DNA from 3 places in the Brevibacillus sp. FSL K6-0770 genome. Region 3 is predicted to be linked to each of the others. Evidence: predicted binding sites of a transcription regulator. Region 3 holds the regulator's gene; each other region holds the start of a gene.
The links. Region 3 encodes CtsR, which represses protease genes until heat stress. Its sites were predicted from a motif close to ATGGTCAATAAAGGTCAAACA; they were not measured.
Positions count from the first base shown of each region.

Region 1: the regulator CtsR is predicted to act here: its motif matches at 1,607-1,627, upstream of NST23_RS20975 (ATP-dependent Clp protease ATP-binding subunit).
Region 2: the regulator CtsR is predicted to act here: its motif matches at 3,609-3,629, upstream of clpP (ATP-dependent Clp endopeptidase proteolytic subunit ClpP).

Region 1 covers NZ_JBBOBQ010000001.1:4,410,101-4,415,715, reverse strand. Annotated here, with positions in the region: gene rbsK (ribokinase) at 1-787, shown strand, start outside; gene NST23_RS20980 (PadR family transcriptional regulator) at 888-1,439, opposite strand; gene NST23_RS20975 (ATP-dependent Clp protease ATP-binding subunit) at 1,693-3,837, shown strand; gene NST23_RS20970 (SH3 domain-containing protein) at 3,931-4,290, opposite strand; gene NST23_RS20965 (YqaA family protein) at 4,338-4,934, opposite strand; gene NST23_RS20960 (aminotransferase-like domain-containing protein) at 5,088-5,615, opposite strand, start outside.
Region 2 covers NZ_JBBOBQ010000001.1:5,315,428-5,321,042, forward strand. Annotated here, with positions in the region: gene NST23_RS25230 (PAS domain-containing sensor histidine kinase) at 1-599, shown strand, start outside; gene NST23_RS25235 (DUF4023 domain-containing protein) at 636-773, shown strand; gene NST23_RS25240 (branched-chain amino acid ABC transporter substrate-binding protein) at 1,018-2,235, opposite strand; gene NST23_RS25245 (copper amine oxidase N-terminal domain-containing protein) at 2,630-3,094, opposite strand; gene NST23_RS25250 (hypothetical protein) at 3,316-3,537, shown strand; gene clpP (ATP-dependent Clp endopeptidase proteolytic subunit ClpP) at 3,669-4,271, shown strand; gene NST23_RS25260 (H-type small acid-soluble spore protein) at 4,331-4,510, opposite strand; gene NST23_RS25265 (hypothetical protein) at 4,524-4,718, opposite strand; gene NST23_RS25270 (HPr family phosphocarrier protein) at 4,842-5,099, opposite strand; gene whiA (DNA-binding protein WhiA) at 5,149-5,615, opposite strand, start outside.
Region 3 covers NZ_JBBOBQ010000001.1:207,780-213,394, reverse strand. Annotated here, with positions in the region: gene NST23_RS01240 (ATP-dependent Clp protease ATP-binding subunit) at 1-2,096, opposite strand, end outside; gene NST23_RS01235 (protein arginine kinase) at 2,170-3,240, opposite strand; gene NST23_RS01230 (UvrB/UvrC motif-containing protein) at 3,261-3,779, opposite strand; gene NST23_RS01225 (CtsR family transcriptional regulator) at 3,813-4,277, opposite strand; gene NST23_RS01220 (HAD-IA family hydrolase) at 4,541-5,215, opposite strand; gene NST23_RS01215 (MGDG synthase family glycosyltransferase) at 5,247-5,615, opposite strand, start outside.

The sequences.
Region 1 (5,615 bases), 4.2 Mb from region 3:
AGGGGCGAATCAGGCAGTTGCTGCCGCACGTCTGGGCGCGCACGTATCCATGATCGGAATGGTGGGCGAGGATGAAAATGGCACCATCATGCTTGCGGGCATGACAGAGGCGCAGGTTCATGTCGAAGGAATCAAGCGCGAGGGTACGACTGGCATGGCCTTCATCAATGTCAGCGATGACGGGGAAAACAACATTGTGCTGGTTCCCGGAGCCAATGCACAAGTGAGCATAGAGCACATCGATGAGAACCTGTCGATTATCGAGCAGAGCGACGTCGTGCTGTTGCAGCTGGAAACCCCGCTCCACGTCGTGGAATACGTCGTGAAAAAGGCAACTGTGCTCGGCAAGCTGGTCATTTTGAATCCGGCTCCGGCAAGGGCACTCTCGCAGGAACTGTTACAGCATGTGCACACCTTGACGCCGAATGAAACAGAGCTGGCCATTTTGAGCGGTCTGCCCGTCACGACGCCGGAAGAAGCCGGGGAAGCGGCGAGAAAGCTTTTGGCAAGCGGTCCGAGACGGATCATTGTCACCCTGGGCGAAAAAGGCGCGCTTTTGGTCACGGAGGAGAAAACCGTGCATGTGCCTGCTTGTCGGGTCGAGCCAGTGGATACGACTGCGGCAGGCGATTCGTTTACCGCAGCTTTTGCCGTGGGCATGGCAAAAGGGATGTCGGATGTGGAAGCAGCCGGATTTGCCAGCAAAGTGGCTGCGATCGTCGTGACCAGACGCGGGGCGCAGCCATCGCTGCCCACGCTGGCAGAAGTAGAGGCGCACTCCTTTTAGCGAGCGTCTGTACCCTCCTGTCATGTCATGGACGAAAACGAAAGAAAAAGCAAACGTGTTTTGGAGCGCAATGTTCCAAAGACGCGTTTGCTTTTTGTTTTTAGGAACGCTTCTGCAACAGCTCCAACACCCACTCGCACCAGGCGATATCTTCTTTCATGCGCCGTGATCCCCATGAAAGCAGCAAATAATCCCCAAATTCCGGATGGTTCGGATGGTCGGGCGGATACGAATGTTCGGCAGAATCACTCTCGTACTCCTTTAAGTAGTGCTCGTACATGTCCAAATGCTCGCGACATTGCTGGATGCGCTCGACAAACATCGTAGAGGCCGCTTTTTCGTCCGCCAATCCGAGGCAGTACGTTTTCAGCACCAGCTCGTCACGCAAAACAGGCTCTGCTGCCGGCTCGCTAAGCCAGACTTTTAGTGCAATCTGTCCTTTTTCTGTAATGGAATACACTTTTTTATCAGGACGATCCGTCTGGTGGATGCGAGTGAACTCCAGATAGCCCTCCTGTTCCAGCTTCGCCAGCAGCGGGTAAATTTGGCTGTGCTTGGCCTGCCAAAATGGTTGCAGCTGGAGCATCAAATCATAGCCGGAGCTTGGTGTGCGGGCAACCAGCCCGAGGAGTCCATACGCGAGTGTGTTCAAAGTGAAAAGCCCCCTGACTTTAGCGAATATCAACCTCATTATAGGAAGGGTTTTCTGGCGAAGCAAGAGAGAACCTGCGTCCTGTATAGCTTCTCCCAAGCGAAAGCAGAAAATCCAAAGTTACCCTCTTGAAAGTCAAAGAAGGTCAAACTATAATAAAGTCATCGAAGGTCAGAAATGGTCAAACAACCATTGACCTGTCGAACACACAAATAAGAAAAAATCCAAAAGCATGATTTTGGGGGTATGAAACATGCAATGTGAAATCTGCAAACAACGACAAGCAACTGTGTCCGTCCATATACGCGTGCAAGACAAGCAGCAAGCCTACAACCTGTGCCGGGAGTGCAATGCCAAGCTCGGCAGCAAAATGGGAGTAGGGATGGGCTTCAGCCCGTTCTCTTCCTTCTCCGGTCTGGACGACTTCCTGCAAGGCTTCGCACAAGCGCAGGCCCATGCAAAAGGCGGTCAACAGCCGAACATGAAGGGACAGGCGACAACTGCGGACCGAGGCGGCCTTCTGGACGAACTGGGGCGCAATCTGAACGATGCGGCCCGCGCAGGGCTGATTGATCCGGTCATCGGACGCGACCAGGAAATCGAGCGTGTGATCGAGATTTTGAACCGCCGCAACAAAAACAACCCGGTGCTCATCGGGGAGCCGGGTGTAGGGAAGACGGCAATTGCCGAAGGTCTGGCCTTGCGCATTACGGAAGGTCAAGTGCCTGCCAAGCTGAAAAACAAGCAAGTGTACGTGCTGGACGTGGCTTCTCTGGTCGCAGGCACGGGGATTCGCGGACAATTCGAGGAAAAGATGAAGCAAGTGATTGCCGAGCTGCAATCGCGCAAAAACGTCATCCTGTTCGTGGATGAAATTCATTTGCTGGTGGGAGCAGGCTCTGCGGAAGGCTCGATGGACGCCGGAAACATTCTCAAGCCTGCCCTGGCGCGCGGCGAGCTGCAACTGGTTGGGGCCACTACCTTAAAAGAGTACCGCGTCATTGAAAAGGATGCCGCGCTGGAGCGCCGCTTGCAGCCTGTGATGGTCAAAGAGCCGACAGTGGAGGCCGCTATCGAGATTTTGCAAGGACTGCGTCCGAAATACGAAGCTTTCCACCAGGTCGCTTACTCCGATGACGTGCTCCGCGCCTGCGTCGAATACTCGCATCGTTACATCCAGGATCGCTTCCTGCCTGACAAGGCGATCGACCTGATGGATGAAGCCGGATCGCGGCTGAATCTCCGCTCTTCTGCGGCAGATACGAGCGAACTGCATGAGCGCCTGGCGCAAATTAACCAGGAGAAAAAAGCAGCGACCGAGCAAGAAAATTACGAGCAAGCTGCCCGCCTGCGCGATGAAGAAGCGGAAATTCTCGGCAAGCTGGATCAGCTTGATGGGGCCGCTAATCGCACGAAAGTGGAAGTATCAGATATTCAGGAGATGATCGAGCAAAAAACAGGCATCCCTGTCCGCAAGCTGCAAAGCGACGAGCAGGAGCGGATGAGAAATTTGGCTGCGCACCTGGAAGCCAAAGTCATCGGGCAATCGGAAGCTGTCGCACAGGTCGCCAAGGCGATTCGCCGCAGCCGCGCCGGGTTGAAGCCGAAAAATCGGCCAATTGCCTCCTTCCTGTTCGTCGGACCGACTGGCGTAGGGAAGACAGAGCTGTCCAAAGCGCTCGCCGAGGAGCTGTTCGGCACGAGAGATTCGATGATTCGCCTCGACATGAGCGAATACATGGAGAAGCATTCCGTCTCCAAGCTGATCGGTTCGCCTCCAGGCTATGTAGGCCACGAGGAAGCGGGACAGTTGACCGAGCGAGTGCGCCGCAATCCGTACAGCATCATTTTGCTGGATGAGATCGAAAAAGCGCACCCGGACGTCATGCACATGTTCCTGCAAATTTTGGAGGATGGCCGCCTGACAGACAGCCAGGGCCGCACCGTGAGCTTCAAGGAAACGGTCATTATCGCAACGAGCAATGCCGGAGTGGCTGAGCGCAAAAAAGCGTTAGGCTTCGGCGCCGAGGAACAGCAGCCTGGCACTGTGCTTGATTCGCTGGGAGCGTACTTCAAACCGGAATTTTTGAACCGCTTCGACTCGATTATTTCTTTCGCTCATCTGGAAAAGCAAGACTTGGTGCAAATCGTGGAGCTGCTGCTCCAGGAAGTCGTGCTGAATCTCGGCGAGCAAGGAATCGAGCTTGAAGTGACAGACGCTGCCAAAGAAATGTTGGCTGAGCTGGGCTACAATCCCGCTTTCGGGGCACGCCCGCTGCGTCGCGTGATCGCCCAGCAGGTCGAAGATGGCATCGCCGATCTGTTGATGGAGGAAGCGGATGTGCGCAAGATCGTAGTGGAAGTTGAGGAAGAAGCGATTCGCGTGAAAAAAGCATAAGGGTTTGTCCCAAAAAGAGTCCCTGTCGGCTAGACAGGGACTCTTTCTTTCCTATATAGAGATAGAAGCGAGCGTTTGCACAAAAAGAGATTGCTATTGGCTTGCAAGCTGAAGATTTCGCATCGGAACCCATCCGTATTCCCGGTTGGTGGACATACACCATCCCCAGCCATTCAGCTCTTGGAGCAACTCAACCGTATCTCCTTCATTTACATCTAGCTCTTTTGCGGAGTAATTTTCCGTAATGATGCCGTCCTTGTCCTTTGCTTGAATAATCTGTTCAGGCACCCAGCCTTCCATGCTATGGTCAAGCGTATAGCAGTACCTCCAGTTCCTCCAACCGTCGGGATCATCGTCGACTCGACCGAGTATGACGGTTTGACCTTGAGTCAATTCAATGGGGGTAGGGTAGTTTATTCGGTGCTGAATCATGACTTTATATGTTTGGCTCATATTGCAGCTCCTTTCTGAATAATGATTCAAGCCAGGCTACAAGCTGATCATTCCCCTGCTTGCTTGTTGGCAGTTTGCATCAGCTGTTTTTTGGCCCGCATTTTTCGCACCAAAAGTCCGATCAGCAAAATCGGGATCATCAGCAAGAACACGTACAGGGAGGCGTGACCGACCATATTTTCCGCCATCCGCCCGTAAAAGTAAAACAGGAAACCGACGAGGTAAAATTTCACAGCTCTGCCGATTGCGGCATAACCGATCAGCTTCCAGAGCGGATAATTCAGACATCCGGACAAGATCGTGAATACTTTGAACGGAATCGGGGTGAAGGAGCCGACAAAAATGGCGACTTCGCCTCTTTTTTGAAACATCTCGGTTGCCGAGTCAATCCACTCTTTTTTGAGCAGTTTGTACAGGACAGAGTGGCCGAGCAGTTTGCCGAGAAAGTAGCCCACGGGTGTACCAACCAGACACGCGATATATCCTGCGGTTGCAATCCATAAAGCAGCGGATGGATCAATCAGGCTTAATGAAACTTGCAGAAAGAATACAGGAATGGGGAAGATGACGGCGTCTGCGAAAGAATGGATGACGACTCCCCAAATGCCGTATTCCATCAAAAAATCTAAAACGTTCTGAACCATTTCATTCTCCTTTGTCCATCTCATGCGATCCGCCTGCTGCGACGGATAAAAATGGGTAGAGTCGTGTGGCGTAACGATGTTGTATACAAATTAAGACGGATATTCCCGAAATATGGTTACGGTTGCTGCTTTTGCAAAAACTTTTTTCTTTCATTATAACCGCATCGCATGCAATACTGCCATCAACTCGTCAATTCCTTTTTCCACCGATTCGGCCTTGGCGTTGGATACATTCAGCTTCAAAATATTTTCCCGGGGAAACAGGGGCAAATAATGCCTGTCTGCCGCTTCCAACAAGATCGAGCGTTTTTTAGCCAGCTGGATCAGACGGGATGCGTCAACTCGCGGGTCCAGCACAAGATGCGTGTGAATCCCCGGATAAGGCAGAGGGCGAAACGCAAACAGAGCGTCAGCGCGGGCTGCATGGGCGAGCAGCGCTTCTGTCAGAAGCTTCGATCGGAGCTGATACGATTGGCGGATTTTTTGCCTGTGCCGTTCAAACATGCCGCTTTTCAAATAAATTTCCAGCGCGGCTTGGGACAGCATGGAGCTATCGATGTCCCGCAGCCGTTTGAACTGCAAAAACGACTCGCACAGCGCATCGGGAATGACGGCGACACCGAGGCGCAGCCCGGGAAAAATGATTTTGGAATAGCTTTTCATGTAAATCGTCCGCTCGAA
Region 2 (5,615 bases), 5.1 Mb from region 3:
TGCGCGGCTTTATTCAGCTGTTGAAGCCGACGCTGGTTGATCATCAAATGTACGCAGACATCATGCTTTCCGAGCTGGATCGAATCAATTTCATCGTCAGTGAGTTGCTCGTGCTCGCGAAGCCGCACAACGTCAAGATCAAATCTCTCCCGCTGGTCTTCTTGCTGAAAAATGTGCTGACCTTGCTGGCGTCAGAAGCAAACTTGAAGAACATCCGCTTCCACACCGCTTTTGGCTGCGATCCCCTCATCTCCGGGGAAGAAAACCAGCTCAAGCAAGTGTTTATCAACGTCATCAAAAATGCAATCGAGGCCATGAGCGGGCATGGAGATGTCACCCTGACCACTTCGGCAAAAGCCGCTGGCCAAGTGGTCATCACGATTACCGACAATGGCTGCGGCATACCGGAAGAGCTGCTTCCCAAGCTGGGCGAGCCTTTTTTCACGACCAAAGACAATGGAACCGGATTAGGGCTGATGATCAGCCGCAAAATCATCAAAGACCACGACGGCCATCTGGAAGTGAGCAGCAAGCCAGGTGAAGGAACTACGGTAAAAATCACGTTGCCGATTGTCGCCGCTGAAAAAGGGCTATCCTAAAGAAAGGCGTCAAGCCAAACCGCATGGAGGTGCCCGATGGATTTTACCAAGATGAGTACGAGTGAGTTCGTCGCCAAAATTCATGAATCACAAGCCAAAAACCTCAGAAGCCGCAAGCATCAAGGCTACGGCCATCCAGAAAAACGCCTGCCGAGCAAGCAAGGAATCTGGTAAACACAAAAACCCACCCAGGAGCTTATCGCTCGCTTGGGTGGGCTTTTGCTTATTGCGGGTCTTGCTTATTCAGGTTGCGATCTCGCTCGGACTTTTGCTTTTGCGTGCCCTGCGTCTTGCTGCTGTGTCCCTGATTGCCGCCGTTTTTCGTATTGCGATTGTTTGACATGCGAATCCCTCCTCATGTTAGCTGGTCTTCGTGCCAAACGTAGTATGTCCGAAACGGCCTGATCATACTGAGCGATTATTTCGCTTCCCCGATGTATACTTTTTGACCGTTCTCGTATTTGTACACATATACGGACGCGAACTCGTTGTCGCCTTTTTCGTTGAACGTTACGTTAACGAATTTGCCTTTGTAGTCTTTTGTTTTGTGCACAGCTTCCAGCACTTGCTCACGGGTTGGCTTTTTGCCGCCGTTCGCTTTGATCGCCTCTTCCAAACCGCTGAGCATTACACCCATGGAGTCATAGCCAAAGGATGTGAAGATACCCACTTTGTTGCCAGTCGATTTTTCAAAGTCTTCGATCCATTTCTTGCCTTCAGGTGTAGCCCCTACATCGCCGACAGTAGAAGTGAACACTACGTTGTTCGCGTTATCGGCACCAGCGATTTTCACCAGGTCAGCAGAGTCGTAGCCGTCTCCACCCATGAAGATGCCTTTGTAGCCTTTTTCGCGCGCTTGCTTCACGATAATGCCCGCATCGGAGTAGTAACCGCCGAAGTAGATCATTTCCGGATTTTTGGATACGATCTGGTTGATGACGGCACTGTAATCTTTCTCTCCAGCTGTTACCCCTTCAAAGCCGACAATTTCCACGCCGTCTTTTTCAAATTGCTTTTTCACTTCTTCAGCAAGCCCTTGACCGTAAGCAGCCTTGTCGTGCATGACGAACGCTGTTTTTACGCCCAGTTGGTTTTTCGCATAGATCGCTGCCTTGGAACCTTGCTGATCGTCACGCGCACAGATGCGGTGTACGATCTTTTTGCCTTGCTCCGTCAGGTCAGAGCCTGTCGCAGATGGCGATACCATGACGAGCTTCTCTTGATCGTATTGAGCAGCAGCAGTGATGGAGGCACCCGTTGTTGCGTGGCCTACAACCCCTACTACATCAGGATTGGAAATCAACATTTGTGCGACCGCTACCCCTTGTTTCGGGTCAGCCTGGTCGTCTTGTGCGGAAAGCTGTACTTCAAAGCCGAGTGCTTTGAACGCCTCTTGTTTTTCTTTCAGGGCATATTCAGCACCTGCTTTGGCCGTGCTTCCGTAATCGGAATATTGACCGGACATCGGACCGACTACAGCGATGACCAGTTTTTCCCCAGCCCCTCCGCCTCCGGTGCTTCCGCCGCCGTTTGCATTCGATTGTGGTGCGCTGGACTGGCCGCCCCCGCAGCCTGCAAGCAATGTCCCCAGTGCTACGGTAGCAGCCAGGATCGACAGTGATTTTTGTTTCTTCATAGCGAAACATCCCCCTCTTTATTTACGTGCAAACTATGAATCACTCTTTTATTGTAGGATATTTTAGAAAATTTGCAATAGAAATGATAATATTTTGGTTGTTTTATTGTGGAAGTTTATATTCCTGCATGATATATTTTCTGAAAATTAAATAAAATAGCCACACCCGTGAAAGGTGCGGCTTCTTTTTTGGTAAATATTTGTTACTCTTTGTATTTTTGGGAATACGCTTTGCACATAACGTATATAGCCACTACCACAAAGCCAACCAGCAACGCTACACTGGCAAACGTGGTTCCTTGCATTTTTGTAAGTCCCCTCTCGATTGCGCCTGCTTTTTCTCTATTATACGAGAAGCCACAGGGCAATCACAACGGAGGAATCATCCAAAGCGTTACTTGTTGATCTCGGTAGTCAGTTTGTATGTCCATGTTTTTGCATCGTAGGACACTTTTGCACCAAGCTCTTCCGCGATGAACACCAGCGGTACCAATACGCCACCAGTCACGGGACGCGGCGGGTTTGCTACACGGGTTTCTTTTCCGTTTTTGTATGCAAACGTGTTGTTTTCATACATGCGCAGGCCGTACTTGTTGTCTTTGGAAACCAGCAGCGATTTGGTTGTGGAATCCCAAGCAGCTGCACCGCCCAGTGCGACTGCCAAAGTGCTTGCATTGACATAAGCTACCCCGTTCTCAGTCACGATGTCCTGAGGAAATGGCAGCTCTTTGCCGTTAAGTTGAACCGTGATTTTGATTTGTTGTTTGGCAGGTGCCGTTTGAGCAAAAGCCGCTGTTGCAGCTACGCTTCCGGTCAGCAAAGCAGCTGTCAGCATCAATGTGGAAAACTTGCGAAGCATAATAAACACCCCTTGATTGTTATGAAATGAATTCCAATTTTGTGTTTTTCGACACAAATCTTCATATTCCTCCTTTTTTGTTCCATACTTTTCCTATGTAAAGGATTAGCCAATTATGCCAAAACTATGGGAATCAACGCATGCTATCCCGCGAACAAATGTTTTTGTGCACAACCTGTGGATAAAACTGTGGATAATTATAAAGATGGGAGGGTGCCTTCATGGCAGGCGAGCGATTTTTTCTGATATACCAGGAAGCCAGTGACGAAGAATGCCTGTTGACGATCCAGCCGTACAAAAATCAGCAGGAGCTGGCAGAAGCCATCAATCACTTATCGGCCTTGCAAATAGACGAGTATACGATCATCAAAGGGAAAAAAATGAAGGCGACGCTCAAGCTTGCCGTTGATCTGGCGGAAGCGGAGGACACAGAGGAAGAATGAAATCATTCGTTCCGCCATAGGTTTAGAGAGAGACAATTTGGCAACCATGGTAGGGAGGGCGTGCACTTATGTGTTTGACCTTCATTGACCTTTTGTGTATGATAATCTTACAAAGAGAGGAGGAAGACTAGATGCACATGAATTTGATTCCAACCGTCATTGAACAGACAAACCGCGGTGAACGTGCTTACGATATTTATTCGCGCCTGCTCAAAGACCGCATCATCTTTCTGGGAACTCCCATCAACGACACGGTAGCCAACATTGTGGTGGCCCAGCTGTTGTTCCTTCAGGCGGAAGATCCGGAGAAAGACATTCATCTGTACATAAATAGCCCGGGCGGTTCCATCACTGCCGGCATGGCGATTTACGATACGATGCACTTCATCAAACCTGACGTTTCCACCATTTGTATCGGAATGGCTGCTTCCATGGGAGCTTTCCTGTTGGCTGCCGGAACAAAAGGCAAGCGCTATGCCCTGCCGAACAGTGAAGTCATGATTCACCAGCCTCTGGGCGGTGCACAAGGTCAAGCAAGCGATATCGAAATCGCGGCAAAACGCATTTTGAAAATGCGCGACCACTTGAACACCATCCTGGCTGAACGGACAGGACAGCCACTGGAGCGCATCCAAAAAGATACGGATCGCGACAACTTCCTCTCCGCTGCGGAAGCAGTAGAGTACGGACTGATCGACAAAGTGATTACTTCAGAGCCATCTGCGAAAAAGTAACGACTTTCGTCACAAAAACACTCGTGCCAACGACTGGCCGAGTGTTTTTTGCATCTACTTCACAATTCCTCCAACTGGCTGACATACACAGTCAAGCTGTTGCCCGGATTTCTTTCCTGATGAATACGCGCTGTGGACGTCTTCTCATCGACAGAGTCGATCCATACCGATTCACCCTGGTATTCTACCTTTATTTTCTCAGGAGAATAAAGGATTGCCTGCGCTCTTGTCAGATCCATGGCTTCGTCCCTCTTATCGCTCGTTTTCTAAGGCTTGCTGCGCGGAGCTTGCCCCTGTCATCGTATCCACGCTGGTTTCTTCGATCAGACCGTTCTGATCAGAAACGATTCCGCCGCCAAGCCCTTCATTGATCATCCGGTCGATGTCCATGTCATAAGAATCCCGGCCTTCGTTGCAGCTATCCTGACACGTGTCACGATTGCTCATGAGTCATTCCTCCTTTTTGCGCTCTACATTGTTTAGCAATACCCTCCGTTCACGAAATTGATGCATGGGCATCTGTACAAAAAAAGACACTCCCCTTTCGGGACAGTGTCTTCATCCATCTTTCTACTCTTCCTTGCTTACCAACGTCGTGAGGCTCGATACTGCCTGGGAGGCATCCGGCCCTTCCGCCAAAATGGTAATCTCCGTTCCGGAGCTGATCGCGAGGCTCATGATACCCATGATGCTTTTCGCGTTAACTTTTTTGTTGCCTTTTTCTACGAATACTTCCGATACAAAGCGGTTGGCCTCCTGCACGAAAAAGGCAGCCGGACGAGCCTGCAAACCGGTCTTCAACTGAACCACAACCTGCTGTTGAACCATGAATGGACCTCCTTACTTGTAGACTATTATCCTTTAGTATAGCATGCAATTACATCGAAAGATTTTGTTTTTCTCGTATTTTGTCAGCGATTTCATTAATTTTTCGCAAGCGGTGATTAATTCCCGATTTGCTGACAACTCCACTCGGGACCATTTCCCCCAACTCTTTCAAATTGATATCGGGGTGAGCCACGCGAAGCTCCGCCACTTCCCGCAGGCGTCTGGGCAAATTCTCCAGCCCCATTTCCTGATCGATGAGCTGAATGTTTTCCATTTGTCTTGTGGCAGCGTTTACCGTTTTGTTGATGTTGGCAATCTCGCAATTATGCAGCCGGTTTACAGAGTTTCGCATGTCCTTGACGATCCGGACATCTTCGAAGTACAAGAGAGCCTGATGCGCACCGATAAGACTTAAAAACTCGGTAATTCTCTCGCCCTCTTTTATATAGAGGACGTACCCTTTTTTCCGCTCGATGCACTTGGCATTTAGTTTATACCGATTGGCGATCTTGGTCA
Region 3 (5,615 bases):
TTCAGCTCATCCATGACTTTGTCCTTCATATCCTGATATTTCTTCTCGGTGTCGTTGGTAGTGAAACCGAGTGTCGTATTTTTCTTGATCATGCTTGCACCTACGTTGGAGGTCATGATCACGACGGTGTTGCGGAAGTCTACTGTGCGTCCTTTGGAATCAGTCAATCGGCCGTCGTCCAGCACCTGGAGCAAAATGTTGAATACATCCGGGTGCGCTTTTTCGATCTCATCCAGCAGGATGACCGAGTAAGGCTTGCGGCGCACTTTTTCCGTCAGCTGACCGCCTTCGTCAAAGCCTACATACCCTGGAGGAGCCCCTACGAGACGTGCTGTAGAGTGTTTTTCCATGTACTCGGACATGTCGACGCGGATCATGGCGTCTTCATCTCCAAACAGTGTCTCAGCTACAGCGCGAGCGAGTTCGGTTTTCCCTACACCTGTAGGGCCGAGGAAAATAAACGAACCGATTGGACGTTTCGGGTCCTTCAAACCAGCGCGGGCACGGCGGATCGCTCGGGAAATCGATTTGACCGCTTCGTCCTGGCCGATAACACGGTCGTGCAAAATATCTTCCATTTTCAACAGACGCTCTGTTTCTTCTTCCTTCAGCTTCAACACCGGAATACCAGTCCAGCTGGCTACCACAGTGGCGATGTCCTCAGGAGTTACTTCCATGTTCAACTGGCCTTGACGCTCTTTCCAGTCTTTTTTCGTTTTGTCGAGTTCCTCGCGCAGCTTCTGCTCCTGATCACGGAGTGCAGCAGCCTCTTCAAACTCCTGCGATTGCACGGCAGCGTCTTTTTCCTTGCGCACTTCTTCCAGACGCCCTTCCAGCTCCTTGAGGTTAGGCGGGACGGTGAACGATTGCAAGCGCACTTTGGAAGCCGCCTCATCGACGAGGTCGATGGCTTTGTCAGGGAGGAAACGATCGGTAATATAACGGTCAGACAGCTTCACTGCCTGCTCGATAGCTTCGTCGGTAATTTTCACACGGTGGTGGGCTTCGTAACGGTCGCGCAAGCCGTGCAAGATGCGAATCGCGTCCTCGGCAGTCGGCTCATCCACCTGAATCGGTTGGAAGCGACGCTCCAGCGCAGCGTCTTTTTCGATGTACTTGCGGTATTCGTCCAGGGTGGTTGCCCCTACGCACTGAAGTTCACCGCGAGCCAGCGCCGGCTTGAGAATATTGGAAGCGTCGATTGCGCCTTCCGCTCCGCCAGCCCCGATCAGCGTGTGCAGCTCATCGATAAACAGGATGATGTTTCCTGCCTGGCGAATTTCGTCCATGATTTTTTTCAGGCGGTCTTCAAACTCACCGCGATATTTGGTTCCCGCCACTACTGTTCCCATATCCAGCGTCATGACGCGCTTGTCGCGGAGAGTTTCGGGAATCTCGTTGTTCACGATTTTTTGAGCCAGACCTTCTGCAATCGCCGTTTTCCCCACACCAGGCTCCCCGATCAAGACAGGGTTGTTCTTGGTGCGTCTGCTAAGTACCTGAATCACACGCTCGATTTCTTTTTGCCGGCCAATGACAGGATCGAGCCCGCCATCGCGTGCAATCGCAGTCAAGTCCCGTGCCAGACCGTCCAGAGTAGGCGTATTCGCTGCCGGATTGCCGCCGGAAGGCTGATGCGACGCCATCATTTCGGAGCTTCCCAGCAATTGCAGCACCTGCTGGCGCGCCTTGTTCAGACTGACTCCCAAGTTGTTCATGATTCTCGCAGCGATGCCTTCGCCTTCGCGGATCAGGCCGAGCAAAATGTGCTCTGTTCCCACGTAAGTATGGCCGAGCTTGCGCGCTTCATCCATGGACAGTTCAATTACTTTTTTCGCACGAGGTGTATAGTTTGGGGTGTAATTACTACCGGACTGCTCTGTTCCCCGTCCGATCAACGACTCCACTTCGCTCTGGATTTTATCGAGACCAAGCCCGAGCGATTGCAATGCCTTGGCAGCAATACCCTCGCCTTCCCGAATCAGTCCCAGCAGTACATGCTCAGTCCCAATATCCTTGTGGCCGAGACGCACCGCCTCTTCCAGGGCAAGCGCCAGTACCTTTTGTGCTCGTTCTGTAAAACGTCCAAACATCATATCGTACACCTCCGTGTAACCATGTTTTTTCTCTATAGGTTAACTGCTGTGATGCCTTATGTCTGAGAAACAATCAAGCTGAGCCCGTCGTACTGAGCCTCTCCCGAATCAGCCGAGCCCTTCTCTCGTCCCGCTGGTCTGGCGTCAACTTTTGCCCTGCATGCTGCTGCAAGAAGCCAGGCTGGGTTGTTACCAACAGCTCGTTCATCACCAGTGGCGATACTCCCGAGATAATGCCCAGGTCAATGCCAAGGCGCACATCGGAGAGGCGCTGAGCTGCTTCCTTGGACTCCACAGTGCGTGCATACATCAAGATGCCGTAGGAACGGAAGATGCGGTCTTCCAAAGATATGCGTGTATGCTCCAGCAAATAAGTACGGGCAACGCGTTCTTGCTCGATAATTTGTCTGGCTACGCCATACAGGTTGGAGAGAATATCGCTTTCCGACATCCCGAGCGTGACTTGGTTGGACAACTGAAACAGGTTTCCTAGTGCTTCGCTGCCTTCCCCGTAAATTCCTCTAACGACGAGGCCAACCTGATTGATGGCCTGCAAAATTCTGCTGATTTGCTGCGTCATCACCAGTGCTGGCAGATGCAGCATGACGGAAGCCCGGATGCCTGTGCCGACGTTGGTCGGACAGCTTGTAAGGTAGCCTCTCGTCTCGTCGAACGCGAAGTTTAAATTTTTCTCGAAAACATCATCTATTTTTGTTCCTATTTCCCATGCTTCGTTCAGGCGAAACCCCGGCAGCAGCACCTGGATTCGAATATGATCCTCTTCGTTTACCATGATGCTGACCGACTCGTCAGGACTCAACAGCACAGCACCTTTTCGCGATTCCTCCGCCAAGTGAGGGCTAATCAGATGCTTCTCCACCAGCACCCGCTTTTCCAACGGGTTGATCTGGTCCATGTTGAGGACTTGAAGCTGCTGGAGCTTGCGCATGGCCTCCGATTCGCTCACTTCCGTCACCTTTCTGACGACTTCTTCCCCTTGCGAGTCTGTCGCCAGTAACGGAAAAGGGTGCTGGCGCAGGTTTCGGGCGATGCGCAGCCGTGTGCTGATGACGATATCGGAATCAGGACCTTCTCCTTTCATCCAATTGCTCCACGGGTTTTGCATAAACTGCTGTTGTGACATGACCAGCTTACCTCCCCTTGTTACGATTGAGCGATTTTTTGTTCCAGCGCACGTATCCGGTCACGCATCTCTGCCGCTTTTTCAAACTCTTCACTGGCGACATGGTTTTGCAACGCACGCTTTAGTTGTTCCAGCTCTTTGCGGATTTTCAACTGTCCGCCTGTGCGCTCCGGAACTTTGCCGCTATGCTGCGTATTGCCATGGATACGGCGGAACAACGGATCGAGTCGATCGCCCAGGAAGGTGTAGCAATCGCTGCAACCGAAGCGGCCGCTTTTGCTGAACTGGGCATACGTGAGTCCGCAAGTTTCGCAACGGAGCGGCTTACTGGTGGCAGGCTCGCGTCCGTTTTTTTGCATGGGGTCAAATTTTAACAGTCCTGAAAGGAGATTGTTGATGCTGAAATTGTGAAATCCGGTAAAGACGTCCCCTTTTTCGGAAGCGCATTGCTCACAAATATGGTATTCGGTTTTCTCGCCGTTGACGATTTTCGTCAAGTGCAGTGTCGCCGGTCGTTTTCCGCATTCCTCACAGTTCATTACATCCTACCCCCTAACACATACATGCTTCGTTTACTTCAACAAGATAGCCGCAATCATCTGCTTTAAAATATTTGCCCGCAAACGATCTCGCAATTCAGCATCCAGAGTCAAAACATTTCGTGAGGTTGCGATTTTCATCAAGGTCGCTTCCCTGACATTGACCAGTCCTTCTTCGAACAGCCTTTCCACAATCGCGTTCCCCACACTCTGCGAAATGCTTTCTCCAATCAGTTCCTCGGTCAGCAATTCCTGCAATCGCGCCTTGCTCACAATCTGTACCTTGCGAATGCGGATGTAACCCCCGCCTCCACGCTTGCTTTCTACAATGTACCCTTTTTGTACAGTAAATCGCGTGTTGATGACGTAATTGATTTGCGACGGTACACATTGAAATAAGTCGGCAAGCTCACTACGCTGGATCTCGACCGAGCCATTAGGACTTTGTGTCAAAATGCCTTTCAAGTGCTGTTCAATGATGTCCGAGATGTTACGCAAGTCATCGCCTCCTATTCCATATGTGTCATCTACTGACTTTGACTATCTTTGACTTTAATTATAATGGGTTTATGGCGCCCTTGCAAGTGATCCATACACTTTCTAGTGTGGGCAAAATCCGGTCGCTTGAAACCATGCAAAACAGTCAGGTGGCGAGCCTTTTGTCGGGCATAAGCGACAAGCGTTGCACTCTTTTTACGAAAAATGTCGGGTTGCTAAGTATGAAAAAAACCACTCCCTAAAGGAATGGTTTATGTCAGGCTCTATGATTTGGTGTCGATCGCTGGCAAATGATCCAGCAATTGCGGGAAATCTGTAATGATCATATCGGCTCCATCCAGCTCTCCCGGTTTGGCAAAACCAAAGTCGCAACCGACTGTAAACAAGCCGTTTGCTGTCCCGGCCTCGATATCCGAGTGACGATCCCCCACCATGTACGCGTGCGCGATGTCATAGTCAGAGAGGAGCTTTGCCACCAGATCATTTTTCGAGCGCGTACGGAACCTTCCTGCGGAGTACAAATCCGTCAGCAGCGGCTTTAGCCCATACTCCTGGCATATGGCCTCGATGTACTCCTCTTGTCCGTTGCTCGCGACAAACAGAGGAATCCCCTGGGCGTGAAGCTGTTCCAGAGTTGACCTCACTCCTGGGTATAAATCGGTCACTTTTTCCTTCAGCAAGGCAATTTCATTTTCCAGCAAAAAAGTATCTGCGGCGTGGACTGCTTCTTCACTTGCGCCTGGCAACAGCTTTTGCCAAACTTGCTCGATGGTCATTCCCAGTACATTGACCAGGTCTTCCTCGCTCGGCGTCTCGCCTTGCCACAAGCCTGTTTCTCTCAATCGTTCAAACGTCCGCACAAAGGCGGGCGTCGACAACTTTTCCGTTTGCAGCAATGTGCCATCCATGTCGAAGAAAATAGCAAACGGTATACTCATAGGCAACCTCCTGTCAGTGCTTCCGAGAACATTAGTCTGTTTCAGCCTGCACCATGCTCATGTCGTCCAAAATAAATTCGGCGATGCGCTGAGCGGCATCCGGCTTTGATATTTTTTGTCCCATGCGTCGCATATAGTCAACTTTTGATGGACTGTGCAACAATTCATCGATAAAGTAAATGAGCTGCTCCGACAAATTGGCATGTACAGCACAGCCGTTGTTCAACAGGAAGTGGCTGTTCCGTTCTTCCTGTCCAGGCAACGGGTTGTAAATAATCATCGGCACCCGTTTGCTCATGACCTCGGCTGAGGTCAGTCCGCCAGATTTGGTCACGATCAAATCGGCAACCTCCAGATACTCGTGAAAATTGTTGATAAATTTAAGCGGGACTACCTCGTG